DNA from 3 places in the Mixta mediterraneensis genome. Region 1 is predicted to be linked to each of the others. Evidence: predicted binding sites of a transcription regulator. Region 1 holds the regulator's gene; each other region holds the start of a gene.
The links. The regulator Fur, encoded in region 1, represses iron uptake genes when iron is present. The targets are predictions, from matches to a motif close to ATAATAATGAGAACNACTATCAA.
Positions count from the first base shown of each region.

Region 2: exbB (tol-pal system-associated acyl-CoA thioesterase) is a predicted target of Fur. The motif match lies at 2,719-2,741, and genes of this name have one in related genera.
Region 3: fes (enterochelin esterase) is a predicted target of Fur. The motif match lies at 2,279-2,301, and genes of this name have one in related genera.

Region 1 covers NZ_JASUAZ010000008.1:41,583-46,629, reverse strand. Annotated here, with positions in the region: gene ybfF (esterase) at 1-65, shown strand, start outside; gene ybfE (LexA regulated protein) at 227-502, shown strand; gene fldA (flavodoxin FldA) at 638-1,168, shown strand; gene fur (ferric iron uptake transcriptional regulator) at 1,518-1,961, shown strand; gene QRY16_RS07545 (hypothetical protein) at 2,021-2,416, opposite strand; gene glnS (glutamine--tRNA ligase) at 2,653-4,320, opposite strand; gene nagE (N-acetylglucosamine-specific PTS transporter subunit IIBC) at 4,474-5,047, opposite strand, start outside.
Region 2 covers NZ_JASUAZ010000011.1:44,494-49,540, forward strand. Annotated here, with positions in the region: gene QRY16_RS09440 (TRAP transporter large permease) at 1-918, opposite strand, end outside; gene QRY16_RS09445 (TRAP transporter small permease) at 931-1,437, opposite strand; gene QRY16_RS09450 (TRAP transporter substrate-binding protein) at 1,487-2,464, opposite strand; gene exbB (tol-pal system-associated acyl-CoA thioesterase) at 2,825-3,553, shown strand; gene exbD (TonB system transport protein ExbD) at 3,560-3,982, shown strand; partial or broken gene tcuC (tricarballylate/proton symporter TcuC) at 4,183-5,047, shown strand, end outside.
Region 3 covers NZ_JASUAZ010000002.1:202,011-207,057, reverse strand. Annotated here, with positions in the region: gene QRY16_RS02745 (TonB-dependent siderophore receptor) at 1-2,091, opposite strand, end outside; gene fes (enterochelin esterase) at 2,346-3,563, shown strand; gene QRY16_RS02735 (MbtH family protein) at 3,604-3,825, shown strand; gene QRY16_RS02730 (enterobactin synthase subunit F) at 3,818-5,047, shown strand, end outside.

The DNA of each region.
Region 1 (5,047 bases):
ATTGGGTCCATGCCGAGAAGCCTGATGCTGTTTTGCGCAGCATCCGCCGTTTTTTTGCGCTTTAAAAGCAAATACCTGTCAGCAAAAGTTTAGGATTGGCGCACGCGGTTAGCGTGGAGTATGATGGCGCGCTAAAAATTTGCCGCCGATCATTTTTGTCGCGGTAAGCGCCAATAATTTATAATCTGCGCGGCCTGAGCTCGCGCCCATTCAGTTTCATTAAGCCATGGCAAAAGAACACACTGACCGCACCACGCTCGATCTGTTTGCTGAGGAGCGTCGACCCGGTCGCCCTAAAACCAGCCCGCTTTCGCGCGATGAACAACTGCGTATCAATAAACGCAATCAACTGAAACGTGACAAAGGGCGCGGGCTACGCCGTGTCGAACTGAAAATGAACCGTGAAGCCGTTGAGGCGCTGAATACCCTGGCGGAACAACGTAACCTCAGCCGCAGCGAACTGATCGAACAGATGTTGCTGGCACAACTCAAGCTGGACTGAAGCCAACAAAACGCACGCAGAAACAAATGTCGCGGCTTTACGAGTTCCGCGCTTTTGCCTCGTCTGCTATTATTCGCAGAAATGTGCTGCTTTAGCACACAACTCATCATCAGGATTTAAGAGGTTATTTTACCCATGGCAATCGTAGGCATCTTCTTTGGCAGCGATACCGGCAACACCGAAAACATTGCAAAAATGATCCAGAAACAGCTGGGTAAAGACGTTGCTGAAGTGCACGACATCGCAAAAAGCACCAAAGAAGATCTGGAAGCGTTTGACATCCTGCTGCTGGGCATCCCAACCTGGTATTATGGCGAAGCGCAGTGCGACTGGGATGACTTTTTCCCCACGCTGGAAGAGATCGATTTCAACGGTAAGCTGGTCGCCCTGTTTGGTTGTGGCGATCAGGAAGATTATGCAGAATATTTCTGTGATGCGATGGGCACCATTCGTGACATCATCGAACCGAACGGCGCTATCATTGTTGGGCACTGGCCAACCGAAGGCTATCACTTCGAAGCATCTAAGGGCCTGGCTGACGATAAAAACTTCCTCGGTCTGACTATCGACGAAGACCGTCAGCCAGAACTAACTAACGAACGCGTTGATAAATGGGTTAAGCAGATTTTTGACGAGCTTCAGCTCAAAGAAATTATCGAAGCGTAAAGCTTCTCTGACTCAATGTGGGCGCTGGCTCACATTGAGCCAAAGAAAATTCCTATAGAAATAATAGCCACATTTTTTTAACTTTCTTCGTTTAACCTGTAGAATACCCCTATCGGTCATCCGCTTATTTTTCTGGATAAGAAATGAGGCTGAACGAAATGTTAACAGAACCCTGCAGAAATTCCCCGGCTCGGTACATGCCTTACAGCTAACGGTGATTTCCCGCATTTCCCCTCGGTTTTCATTTCGCTGCTTCAGTTCTATAATGAGACGCAAATGAGAATGGGTGTAGATCGACATTCAAGGCCAAGCGCCACAAAAGTGATTAAAGTAACAGGACAAAATCCGCATGACTGACAACAATACCGCATTAAAGAAGGCTGGCCTGAAAGTCACGCTGCCCAGACTGAAAATTCTGGAAGTGCTTCAGGAACCTGAATGCCATCACGTCAGTGCGGAAGATCTATATAAACGCCTGATTGATATGGGCGAAGAGATTGGTTTAGCGACCGTTTACCGCGTTTTGAACCAGTTCGATGATGCGGGCATCGTGACGCGTCATAACTTTGAAGGCGGTAAATCTGTCTTTGAGCTGACGCAACAGCATCATCATGATCATCTGATCTGCCTGGACTGCGGCAAAGTCATCGAGTTCAGTGATGAGTCTATTGAGACCCGTCAACATGAAATCGCCACGCGCCACGGCATTAAATTAACGAACCACAGCCTGTATCTCTATGGTCACTGCTCGCTGGGTGACTGCCGTGAAGACGAAACGCTTCACGATAAATAAACGTGCCATGCAGCCCTATGAAAAAGCCGGTTTTAACCGGCTTTTTTTCTGTCTGAACGTCAGGCAACGAGCGTTTCCTGCAGGTAGCGCCAGCGCGGAATAGAAGTGCTGCAATCAAGGATTGCCAGTGAGATGCGGCTCTGATTTTTACCGTTCATCATTTGCAGTTCACGATACTGGATGGTGATTTCATTCATATGTTGCGAAATGATCACATGCTCGCTGGTAGCAATACGCATTCCCTCACGCTGCCCTTGCAGCTGATAAAATAGTTCTTCAACCTCATTTAAATTTAGCTGTTTTCCTTGTGGCGTTATCATGCAAAAATCAGGATGGAAATGGGAAAGTAAGAGCTGAAAGCTGTCATCAACTATTGCAGACCGGCTGAAAATACGTTCAATTAATTGATGTAAAACAACAACACTGTGTTTGGCTTCCTGGGCGATATCGGTCATTTATTTTCCTTTTAAAACCCGCATAGCAACGCTCTAAAGCGCATAGCCTACCTGAAAATCATCATTTCACATCCTGTAATAGATTAATTTTACTAAACTCGCATTTCTCACAATTTTGCCCAAAATGAGCAATTTCTGTATGTCAGCATAAACGGCTGCATTGACAAAAATTACAGCCATAAAAAAGGGCGATTATTCGCCCTTTTGTTTTTTTGTAATGTCAGCGATGAAAAACTTTAATCGCCAGTTTTTGCCCAGGTATCACGCAGCCCCACTGTGCGGTTAAACACCAGTTGAGAAGGTTTTGAGTAAGAGCTGTCAGCGCAGAAATAACCTTCACGCTCAAATTGATAGGGTGAAGTCGCTTCCACATTTTTCAAGCCTGGCTCGACAAAACCCTGTTTAATTTCCAGCGAATTTGGGTTGATGGTCGAAAGAAAATCCTCTGCAGCCGCCGGATTTGGCACACTAAACAGGCGATCATAAAGACGGAATTCTGCAGGCAGTGCGTGATCGACTGAAACCCAATGAATCACACCTTTAACTTTTCGACCGTCTGCAGGGTCTTTGCCCAGTGTATCTACATCACAGGTGCAATAGATGCAGGTAATCTTACCTTCTTCATCTTTTGCGACACGTTCCGCGCGAATGACGTAAGCATTACGCAGACGTACCTCTTTACCCAACACCAGACGCTTGTATTGCTTGTTCGCTTCCTCACGGAAGTCAGCACGATCAATCCAAATTTCACGGCTAAACGGCACTTCACGCGTGCCCATTTCCGCTTTATTTGGATGATTCGGCATACTGATGTTTTCGTTATGCCCTGCAGGCAGGTTTTCAATCACGACCTTCAGTGGATCCAGCACCGCCATTGCACGTGGCGCGTTCTCATTAAGATCGTCACGAATACAAGATTCAAGCGATGCCATCTCAACGATATTGTCTTGCTTAGTCACCCCGATGCGACGACAAAACTCACGAATGGATGCCGCGGTGTAACCACGACGACGCAGGCCCGAAACGGTCAGCATACGCGGATCGTCCCAGCTTTCTACGTGCTTTTCATTCACCAGCTGAGTCAGTTTACGCTTCGACATCACGGCATATTCCAGATTCAGACGCGAAAACTCGTATTGCCGTGGATGCACCGGAATCGTGATGTTATCCAGAACCCAGTCATAGAGGCGGCGATTGTCCTGGAACTCCAGCGTACACAGTGAATGGGTGATGCCTTCCAGCGCATCGGAAATACAGTGGGTAAAGTCATACATCGGATAGATGCACCACTTACTGCCGGTCTGATGGTGATCGGCAAATTTAATGCGATACAGCACCGGATCGCGCATCACGATAAAGCTTGACGCCATATCAATCCTGGCGCGCAGGCAGGCTTTACCTTCTTCAAATCCGCCGTTACGCATTTTCTCAAATAGCGCGAGGTTTTCTTCAATGCTGCGATCGCGATAAGGGCTGTCTTTGCCCGGCGCCGTCAACGTGCCGCGGTATTCGCGAATCTGTTCTGGCGTGAGTTCATCAACGTAAGCCAGACCTTTTTGGATGAGTTCAACCGCATAGTTATAAAGCTGATCGAAGTAGTCTGAGGAGTAACAAACCTTACCACTCCATTCAAAACCCAACCATTGCACGTCATGCTTAATAGATTCAACGAACTCCATATCTTCTTTGACCGGATTCGTGTCGTCAAAACGCAGATTGCATTGCCCTTGATAATCCTGGGCGATACCAAAGTTCAGGCAGATCGATTTAGCATGACCAATATGCAAATAACCATTTGGTTCTGGCGGAAAACGGGTGTGCACGCTGCTGTGCTTGCCGCTCGCTAAATCTTCGTCAATGATCTGACGAATAAAGTTAGTTGGGCGGGCTTCAGCCTCACTCATCACAAAATCCTCAATACGAATAGCGGGTGATTTGTACCACAAAGTAACGGAGTATGATCCACAAAGCGTCGAAGGGAAACAACCGTTTGTTAAGCGTTTAAATCAAAAAAGGCAGGAATCGCGTCCTGCCTTTGAGGTTATACCATGAAGTATTTAGCCTTTTACTTCATAGAGTCGGGTTTCGCCTGCAACAACGTGTCCGCTTGCCAGCAAATTCAGCCCGGCAAAGTCATCGCTATTACTCACTACAACCGGGCTTATCATTGAACGCGCATGCGCATTGAGGAACTCAAGGTCCATTTCCAGCACCGGCTGTCCGGCAACCACAGTGGCGCCCTCTTCTACCAGCCGCGTAAAACCTTTGCCTTCCAGCGCCACGGTATCCAGTCCCATATGCACAATAATTTCAACGCCGTTATCGGTTTCAAGGCAGAACGCATGATTGGTAGTGAAGATTTTCACAATCGTTCCGGCAATCGGCGCAACCACCATTTTACCGGTCGGCTGGATAGCCAGCCCTTCTCCAACGGCTTTACTGGCGAAAGCGTCATCCGGCACTGCATCCAGAGCAATAATTTCACCACTTACCGGGGCGACCAGCGCAGCAATGACCTGTTTCTCGCTGTTGAGTATGGCCTGTGGTTTGACCTCTGGCATTGCAGGGGCGCTAATGCTGCTCGCTGTGGCGGATACCGGACCTTTGGTTAGCACCCGTTTCATCGCAGAC
Region 2 (5,047 bases), on a different contig from region 1:
AAAAGCTTCAGTGATAAGGGTCGGTAATTGCATAAAGGTCATTACCGCACCAAATCCGGCAGCAAAAGCAATCAGCACCATAACGATGGTCACTGTTTTGATGGTACGGAACAGCAGGATATGTAACTGACTCCATTTAAAGTCGCGGTAAATAAACATGGTGACGAAGAACGCCCATAAGCAGGCAATGGCCGCCGATTCCGAAGCGGTAAAAATACCCGATAAAATGCCGCCAAGAATAATGACAATGGTAAACAGGCCCCAGAATGCGTCGAAGAAAATGCTTAGCGCCTGTTTAAAAGCAATACGCTCGCCTTTGGGGTAGCCCCGTTTATGTGCAAAGCAGAGGCACATGATCATCAGGCACAAACCCAGCATCAGAGCCGGAATGATACCGGCGACAAACAATGACGAAATGGTCACCACGCCGCCAGTGGCTAACGAATAAATTACCGAGTTGTGGCTTGGCGGGATTAATACTGCCTGCACCGAACCGCTGGCCGTCACGGCGGCGGCAAAATCACGCGGATAGCCTTTCTCCTCCATCTGCGGAACCATCACCGAACCAATGGAGGCCGTGTCGGCGACCGACGATCCCGAAATTGCGCCAAAAAAGGTTGAAGCGACAATATTCACCAGCGACAAGCCACCGCGAATAAAGCCCACAAAAATATAGGCGAAATTCACCAGCCGTCGGGCGATGCCGCCTTCCGCCATAATCGCTCCCGCAAGAATAAAGAACGGAATGGTCAGCAGAGAAAATTTATTAATGCCATTGGTGATTTGAATCACTACGGCTTCCAGTGGCAGATCGATCCACCATGCGCCGATAAATGCGCTCAGGCCGACGGCAAACGCCACCGGAAAGCCCAGCAACAGCAACGCCACCAGGCTGCCGATTAAAATCAGTGCATCCATTTTATGCTCCGCTTAGTGTGTGCCGCCAAGGATCACGATAGGGCGCTGACGTTGATCGCCATTAATCAGTCGCTCCACCACAAATAACAACGTGAAGATCGCGCCAATGGGAATGGGCAGATACATTTCGCCGTAAGTCACTGTGGGAAAAGAGGCGAGCGATTGCACCCACATCGCTTCACACAGGTTGTAGCTGGCGCGGAAGATGATGACGCAAGTCGCGATCATCAGCAGATCGCAAACCCGTAACAGCAGGCGCTGCGCTGCAGGCGACAGGCGATCGGTCATCATCGATACGCAGATATGCGTCCCCGCGCGAAAACCAACCGGCGCCCCAATAAAGGTAAAAATAATCATGCAAATGATGGCCACCGGTTCGGGCCAGGAAAGGGCGCTATTTAATACGTAGCGGGCAAAAATGCCGATTGGGATCACCGTCACCATGATCATCAGCGCGATGGCGGCGATTGTCATGCACAGCAGATAGAGCCCATCCATCAGACGAGAATATGCAGTCATTATCGATACCTGAATTAAGGCGTCATGGTTCAGCATGACGCGGGAAGGGTTATTTCACATCGGCGATCTGCTTCATCAGATCCTGATACTTACCGGCAAACTGATCACGTACCGGCTGCGTGGCTTTGATAAAGTAATCACGATCGGTTTCCTGAAACGTCACGCCGCCCGCTTTCATTTTTTCTATCGACTGCTGGGTATAAGTTGCCCATAGCTGACGCTCTTCATCCTGCGCCTCTTTACCTAACTTTTTCAGCAGCGCCTGATCATCAGCAGACAGACGATCCCATAACGGTTTGGAATACAGGATCATTTCCGGCTGAATGAAGTGGCCCGTCAACGTGTAATTTTTAGCAACCGGCAGATAGTTATGGGCGACAAAGGTTGGCGGGTTGTTTTCGGTGCCATCAACCACGCCGGTTTGCATGGCGCTGAATACTTCGCTCACGCCCATCGCGACCGGATTTGCTCCCATCGCTTTTAGCGTGGCCAGTGAAATCGCGCTGTTTTGTACGCGGATCTTCATGCCTTTCAGATCTTCAGGTTTCTTAATGGGCTTTTTGGTAATCATGTTGCGCACACCCGCATCGGTCCAGCCCAGGAAGATCATGCGCGCGTTGGGATCGTTGTCGAAGTTATTGACGATCTGCTTGCCAATAGCGCCGTCCAGAACTTTATGCATATGATCTTCGTCGCGGAACACATACGGTAAAGTTAAAACGCTGGTCTCTGGCGCGATAGTGGTGACGGGAGCGAGCGAGACGCGGATCATATCGATCGCGCCGAGCTGGACTTGCTGTAGGGTTTGATCTTCATCGCCCAGCACCCCGCCCGCATAAACTTTCATCTCTAAGCGCCCGTCGGTTGCTTTTTTAAGTTTCTCGCCCATATTTTCAAGCGCAACTACAGTGGGATAACCTGCTGGCTGAACTTCAGCCACTTTAATCACTTTGGCGGAAACCACCGCAGGGCAAAAAGCCGCAGCGGAAGATAACGAAACTGCGAGTAGTAATTTTTTCAGCGTCATTCTGTTTCTCCAGCAAATAGGGGCAGGAAGGGGCGGCGCATTGATTATCAGGGGCAGGAAGAAGTGGCCGCGTGGAGCCAGCATAGAGAAATTGCGGCGGGGGAAAACGAAACGATTACGATTGAATGAATTAGCTCACATTTTAAAATGTTGTTTTAATAAATTCATATCCAATATCACAATTTTAAAACAATTGCCTAAACCGGTGTGAAAGCGAACAGCCTGAAATGAAAAAAATCTCCTCTCATTTGTAAATAGTAATGAGAACTACTATCAATTCGCTTGTTTTTTGCTATTATTCGCCCTTGTTCCGCATCCGTGCACATGAGTTGGAGAAGCAGCGTGGTAGCCAGTGATTTGATGCAAACGGATCTCTCCGTTTGGGGCATGTATCAACATGCCGATGTCGTGGTAAAGGTAGTGATGATCGGCCTGTTGTTGGCCTCAGTTGTGACGTGGGCTATCTTCTTCGGTAAATTCGCCGAACTGAGCGCTGCAAAACGTCGTCTGAAACGCGAACAATTAGCGCTGGGCGAAGCCCGGAATCTTCATGACGCCGCGCAGGCAGCTCAACAGTTCAATAGCAACAGCCACAGCGGCGTGTTGCTGAATGATGCGCAAAACGAATTAGCGCTTTCCGCCGGCACCGATGATACCAACGGTATTAAAGATCGCACCAGCTTTCGCCTGGAGCGTCGCGTTGCCGCCTTCAGCCGTCACGCGGGACGCGGTAATGGATTCCTCGCCACTATCGGTTCGGTATCGCCGTTTATCGGCCTGTTCGGTACCGTCTGGGGCATTATGAACAGTTTCATCGGCATTGCTAAAACTCAAACGACTAATCTGGCGGTGGTTGCGCCGGGCATCGCAGAAGCGCTGCTGGCAACGGCAATTGGCCTGATCGCCGCTATTCCTGCCGTTGTGATCTATAACGTCTTTGCGCGTATGATTGCCAGCTATAAAGCCTCGCTGGGTGACGTTGCTGCACAAATCCTGCTGTTGCAAAGCCGCGCTATTGATCTGGGAAACGTGACTACTCAGCCTGAGGTTGCTCGTCCTGCTGCTGCTCAGAAACTGCGCTTAGGATAAGTTCTTATGGCGATGCGATTAAATGACGACCTGGACACCGACGGTGAAATGCATGAAATCAACGTGACGCCGTTTATCGACGTGATGCTGGTTTTGTTGATTATCTTTATGGTCGCCGCGCCGCTGGCAACCGTGGATGTGCGGGTCAATTTGCCTGCTTCCACCAGTGCCCCGCAGCCGCGTCCGGAGAAACCCGTTTACCTGTCAATTAAAGCGGATAAACAGCTGTATGTCGGTAACGATCAGGTCACGCCAGAAAATTTGGTGAGCGTATTGACCAGCCAGACGGAAGGTAACAAGGAGACCACCATCTTCTTCCAGGCCGATAAAAGCGTGGATTACGAGACACTGATGAGCGTGATGGATCAATTGCGTACCGCGGGTTATTTGAAGATTGGCTTAATGGGTATGGAAACTATGAAGAAGTAACGTTTCGAAACGTAAGGAAAGGGTGCCGCTGGGCACCCTTTTTTGTTTTAATCCAACGCGGCGATTCATCGGCATAAATTTTTTCGTGTTAATTTTTTGTTACTTATAAACACACTTTTGTAAATTGGAATGGTGAGTTAGGTCACGTTAAATAGCCGGTAACTGCGCTAAAAAGGGATAAAAAACCTAGGGAGCGAATAATGAGTCGGAGCCAGTCTTTACAAAAACCTAAAGGTGCAGCACACACCATCTTTACCGTGACCAGCGGTAATTTCCTCGAAATGTATGATTTTATGGTTTTCGGCTACTATGCTAGCGCGATCGCCAAAACCTTCTTTCCTGGCGATAACCCCTTTACCTCATTAATGCTCACGCTAATGACGTTTGGCGCGGGTTTTCTGATGCGTCCACTTGGCGCAATTATTCTCGGCGCTTACATTGACCATCATGGACGCCGTAAAGGTTTACTGTTGACGCTGGGTCTGATGGCGTTCGGTACGCGCTGGTGCCGGGATATGCCACGTTAGGCGCGCTATCTCCGGTACTCATTTTGCTGGGGCGCTTATTGCAGGGCTTCTCGGCGGGGGTCGAGCTGGGTGGTGTGTCGGTTTATCTGGCGGAAGTGGCGCCAAAAGGGCGCAAAGGCTTCTTTGTCAGTTGGCAATCCGGCAGTCAGCAGGTGGCGGTGATCTTTGCTGCGCTGCTTGGTTTGCTGCTTAATCATCTGTTTGGCAAAGAGGTCGTAACCGAATGGGGCTGGCGTATCCCGTTCGTTATAGGCTGTATGATCGTGCCGTTCCTGTTCTGGATTCGTCGTATGCTGGAAGAAACTGAAGCTTTCAGCCAGCGCAAACACCATCCCAGCATGAGCGAAATTATGCGTTCGGTCGCCAGTAACTGGGCGCTGGTATTGGCCGGGATGCTCATGGTCGTGACCACGACCGTGATGTTTTACATGATTACCGCTTTTACCCCAACTTTCGGTAAAACCGTATTAATGATGACTGACAAGCAGAGCTTCCTCGTGACGCTGTGCGTCGGCATTTCTAACCTGATTTGGCTGCC
Region 3 (5,047 bases), on a different contig from region 1:
ATTAATGTCATAGGTTCCACTCATACCCACGACAGAGTAAGGACTAACTTCGTCTTTTTCGCTGCCGGTGACCGCTTCCCCTTTGTAGTTATATTTTTTCGGCGTCTGTGTGCCGTACCACGTCAGCGTCGTTTGCAGCGACAGATCCTGCGTTGCCTGCCAGCTCAGTGAAGAGTTCAGCGTATATTCCGGGATAATCGACAAACGATCGCCGGTTTCCTTGTTCTTACTCTGCAGCATGTAGGTGATGTTATTGTTCCATTTCACCGTATCGGAGAAAGGAATATTCAACGTGCCTTCCAGGCCCTCAACCACCGCTTTCGGTACGTTTTCCCACTTATAGACATCGGTAGTGCCAGTGCTCGACGTCCCTTCAGGCAAATAACCTGCTTCGATTTTGTTGCGATAGTCGTTACGGAACCAGGTGACACCAGCCTGATAGCCTTCGTGTTTCCACTCCAGCCCAATTTCTTTGTTAATACTGGTTTCGGCTTTCAGGTCGTCGTTACCTATCAGGTAGCAGGCCCCTGCGCTGGCGGCACATCCCTGACCGCGGCTATAAAGCACGTAGTTAGGGTTGGTTTGATACAGGCTGGGCGCTTTATAAGCGCGCGCTATACCGAGCTTCAGCGTAAAGTCGTCGCCTAAACCTTGCGACAGGTTCAGCGACGGACTCCAGTTATTGCCGACAATCGAGTGATGATCAAAGCGCAACGCTGGCGTCAGCATGGTGCTGTCGGTGACTTCCATGTTGTCTTCTGCAAACAGCGAAAAGATTTCAGCCTGTGAATAAGGACTACGCGTGCCGCTGGTTAAGCCTTCAATATTGCCACCCGCCAGTGACTGGCTATTTGAAGAGCTGTCCTTCATACGCTGCTGGTTCCATTCCGTGCCGATGGTCGCGGTTTGATTGAACACCAGCTCAAACGGCACGCTCACTTCGCTGTGCAGCAGAACATCATCCAGCTGGATAGTCGTGAATCCATCATCAGAGAAGATGCCTTCCGTTCCACCCGCCAGGCCTTCATTCATGCGTGAGTTACGGGTGTTTTCATACTGCGCATAAGTGCGGGTGCTGATACCGTTATCCCATGCGCCTGTCCAGGTCACCGCAAAGTTTTGACGATACAAACGGTTAGTCTCATCACCATATTTGCTCTGCACTAATGCGCTGGTGTTGGTGTTCTGGGTATCGCCGGCATACAGATTGCCCTGACGGCTGTAACCCGCTTCAAACTCCAGGGCCTGCATCGGTGCAAAAGCCCAGCGCAGCAGCGCATTAATATCTTTATTGATTACCCCTTCCCGGCCCGCCGGCACGGTTGTGGCATACGTTCCGGTGCGCAGCGACTGATGCCCTTCATTAATGAATCGCGCATCAGCCTGCGTTTTCGCTAATCCGCCATACAAGCGAAAGCTGAAGTCATCACCCAGTGGGCCTGACAAGCTGAAATTGGTGCGTTTGGTTGAGCCCTCTTCCTTGTGCTCTGGCGCGTTAAAATAGGTATTCCATGAACCGTGCCATTCGTTGGTATCTTTCTTCGTGATGATATTTACCACCCCGCCCGCAGCGCCATTACCGTAACGCGCCGCCGCCGGTCCACGTATAACTTCTATACGGTCGATCATTTCCGGTGGTACCCAACTGGTATCCCCCCGCGTATCACGCTCGCCACGCCAGCCAAGGCGCACCGAATTGCGGCTGGTCACCGGCAGACCATCTATCAGAATCAGGGTATTTTCCGGTCCCATACCGCGAATATCAATTTGACGGTTGTTACCACGCTGGCCGCTGGTCGAATTTCCGGTGAGGTTTACCCCCGGCATGGTGCGAATGATTTCAGAGACATCACGTGCTGGTGGACGTTTTTTGATTTCGTCAGAAGTAATAGTAGAAACGCCTGGTGCCTGCAGCGTTTGTTCTGCTGCGTTAACTACCATGGTTCCACCGTCAGCCTCAACGGTGTCAGTTGTATCGCTGGAATTTGTTGATTCGGTCGTTGTTTCCGTGGCGGTTGCTGCGGGAATAAAAGACGCGGCCAGACCGATTTCAAGCAGAATGGCTAATGAAAGCCGTGATAATTTTTTCATTTTATTTGTTCCTGGATTGCCAGCAGCGTTATAACCACTGGCGCGCCGGTGAAAGGTGATTTACCTTGCCTGCTACGCATTCCAGATCTGACCGGGCCGTCCTGTGGAGAACATCGTCTCTTTATTAAAGCCGATGCGGTAGACGGAACGCGCGCGCTCCCCAAAGAGCGGAAACACCCTATTGCAAATGCAAATAATTATCAATAGTATTATTTATAACATTCTTGCCAGTAACAATGCGCAGTAATCGGCTGATGGTATGTATGACGTGGTTAAATGAAATGACCGGTAGTGAAGGCTGGTGGCAGGAACAACAACAGCGCGGTATCCCCTTCATTGAGTCCCATGAAACCGGTGATTGTCAGGTCACGTTCTTTTGGCGCGACCCGCACGGCACCCAGTCTCAGTCAGCAATACTACGCGTCTGGATCAATATCACTGGCGTGACAGATCATCATCAGTCAGCCGCTCCTGTCTCTTTAGCCCGCGTACCTGATACCGATGTCTGGTTCTGGCAAACCCTTTTGCCCGCCACCTGGCGTGGCAGCTATTGCCTGATGCCCGACGCACAGCCCGTTGCCTTTCAGGGTCAGCCCGATATGCAAACGCTGCGTAACTGGTGGCGCGATAAATTCCCTACCGCGCAAAGCGATCCACTCAATCGTTTACGCAGCTGGTCTGGCGGACGCGGGATGAGCGTCTCTCCGCTGCATCTGCCGCAGTCGCCTAATCAGGATGTCTGGCGCGCGACTGATGAAGGCAAGGCGCCGATGCTGCCGTTGCAGCATTACATCTGGCGCAGCGAACGCTTAGGCAATCAGCGCTCAATATGGATTTACACCACCCACGATGCCCAGCCGGAAAATCGCCCGCTCGCGCTGCTGCTGGACGGACAGTTCTGGGCCAATACGATGCCCATCGCCGGGCCGTTACAGCAGCTCACCGACGCGGGCGAACTGCCACCTGCGGTCTATGTGATGATTGACATCATCGATCGTGAGCACCGCACCCGTGAACTGACCTGTAATCCCGATTTCTGGCTGGCGATTCAGGAAGAGCTGCTACCACAAGTCCAGCAATGGGCCGCGCATCGTCGCGACGCAGTTAATACCGTCGTCGCAGGACAAAGCTTTGGTGGATTGTCATCGGTCTATGCGACGTTGCGTTGGCCTGACACCTTTGGCGCAGCGGTCAGCTTATCGGGCTCTTTCTGGTGGCCCGAGCGTGTCAATGCCAACGGCTGGCTACCGCAACAGTTACAACAAGGTTTACTGGCCGCCGCGCCGCGCCGCTTTTATCTTGAAGCGGGCAAGCGCGAGCGCCTGATACTGGCGGCGAATCAACAACTTCAAAAAGACCTGATTTCTGCCGGACATCAGGTTAATTATCATCCGGTCGAAGGCGGCCACGACGCGCTTTGCTGGCGCGGCGGCCTGCTGAACGGACTGAAAGCAATGTGGCAATACCTGTAATTCGCTTATCTCGCTCGCCTTTTACGAGCAGGAGACAGACATGCAACACCTGAACCCGTTTGACGATCCGCAACTGGATTGTCACGTGCTGCAAAATGCGCAGCAGCAATACAGTTTGTGGCCCGCCTTTAAGGCGCTTCCACCCGGATGGCAAACCGTATTTGGTCCGCAACCGCAGGCAGTCTGCCTGAGCTGGTTGAATGAGAACTGGCGCGACATTCGTCCGGTGACTGAAAACGCAAACCGGAGCGACAATGTCTGAAATTCTGATGAGCCGAAACCGAACCAAAATCAATACGCTGCCGCTGGTTGCCGCGCAGCCTGGGATCTGGATTGCCGATCAGCTGTCGAAGCATCACAACGCCTATGCGGTGGCGCACTTTATTGAGTTGCGTGGCGACTTGGACAGTGCACTGTTAGCTAAAGCTATCGTTGCCGGCATGAAGGAAGCGGATACGCTGAATATGGCGTTTGGCGAACAGGATGGCGAGCCACAACAGTGGTCTGCCCCCCAGGCGTTTAGCGAGCCGAAAATCATTGATTTGCGTCATGAAGCCCATCCCGATACCGCTGCGCGCGCGCTGATGCGTCAGGATATGTCCAGCGATCTGCGCGTGTTAAGCGGTGCGCCACTTTATCATCACAGCCTGATACGCCTGGGCGATCAACACTGGTATTGGTATCAGCGTTATCACCATCTGGTGGTCGATGGTTTTAGTTTTACCGCTCTGACTCGCCGTATCGCCAGTCTGTATAGCGCCTGGCAGCGTAAAGACCTGCCGGAATCCACCCCTTTTGTGCCGTTCAGTGAAGTGGTTGAGGAGTATCAGCGCTATCAGGAATCCGCCACCTGGCAGCGCGACCGTGCGTTCTGGCGCGAAAAAGGCGCTCAGCTACCGCCCCCCGCCTCACTGTCTACGCAGCCATTATCCGGGCAAAGCGCCAGCACCGATCTGCTGCGTCTGGAACTGGCGCTGGATCGCCCTCTCTTCCAGACGCTGTTATCACACACCCAACAACATCATCTCAGCACAGCAGATACCGCCTTTGCGCTGGTGGCGCTGTGGCTGGCGCGCCTGAGTGGGCAAAACGATTTTGCCGCAGGCTTTATCTTTATGCGCCGTATTGGCTCGGCCGCGCTGTGCGCCACCGGTCCGGTGATCAACGTGCTGCCAATGGCAGTGCATTACGATCCCGCACAGCCATTAAGCGCGCTGGCCGTGCAGCTGGCGAAGGAAGTTAAGAAAATGCGTCGCCATCAGCGCTTTGACGCTGAACAGGTACAGCGCGATTTAGGTCGTCTGGGTGATAGCGATCCGCTTTATGGCCCGGTAATCAATCTTAAAATGTTTGATTACCGGCTGGATTTCGCTGGCATTGAGGGTATCACGCATCAGCTGGCTTCCGGCCCGGTACGCGATTTAGAAATCGCCATTTACCTCAGCGAACAGGGTGATTTAACGATTGAGCTGCTGGCAAATGCC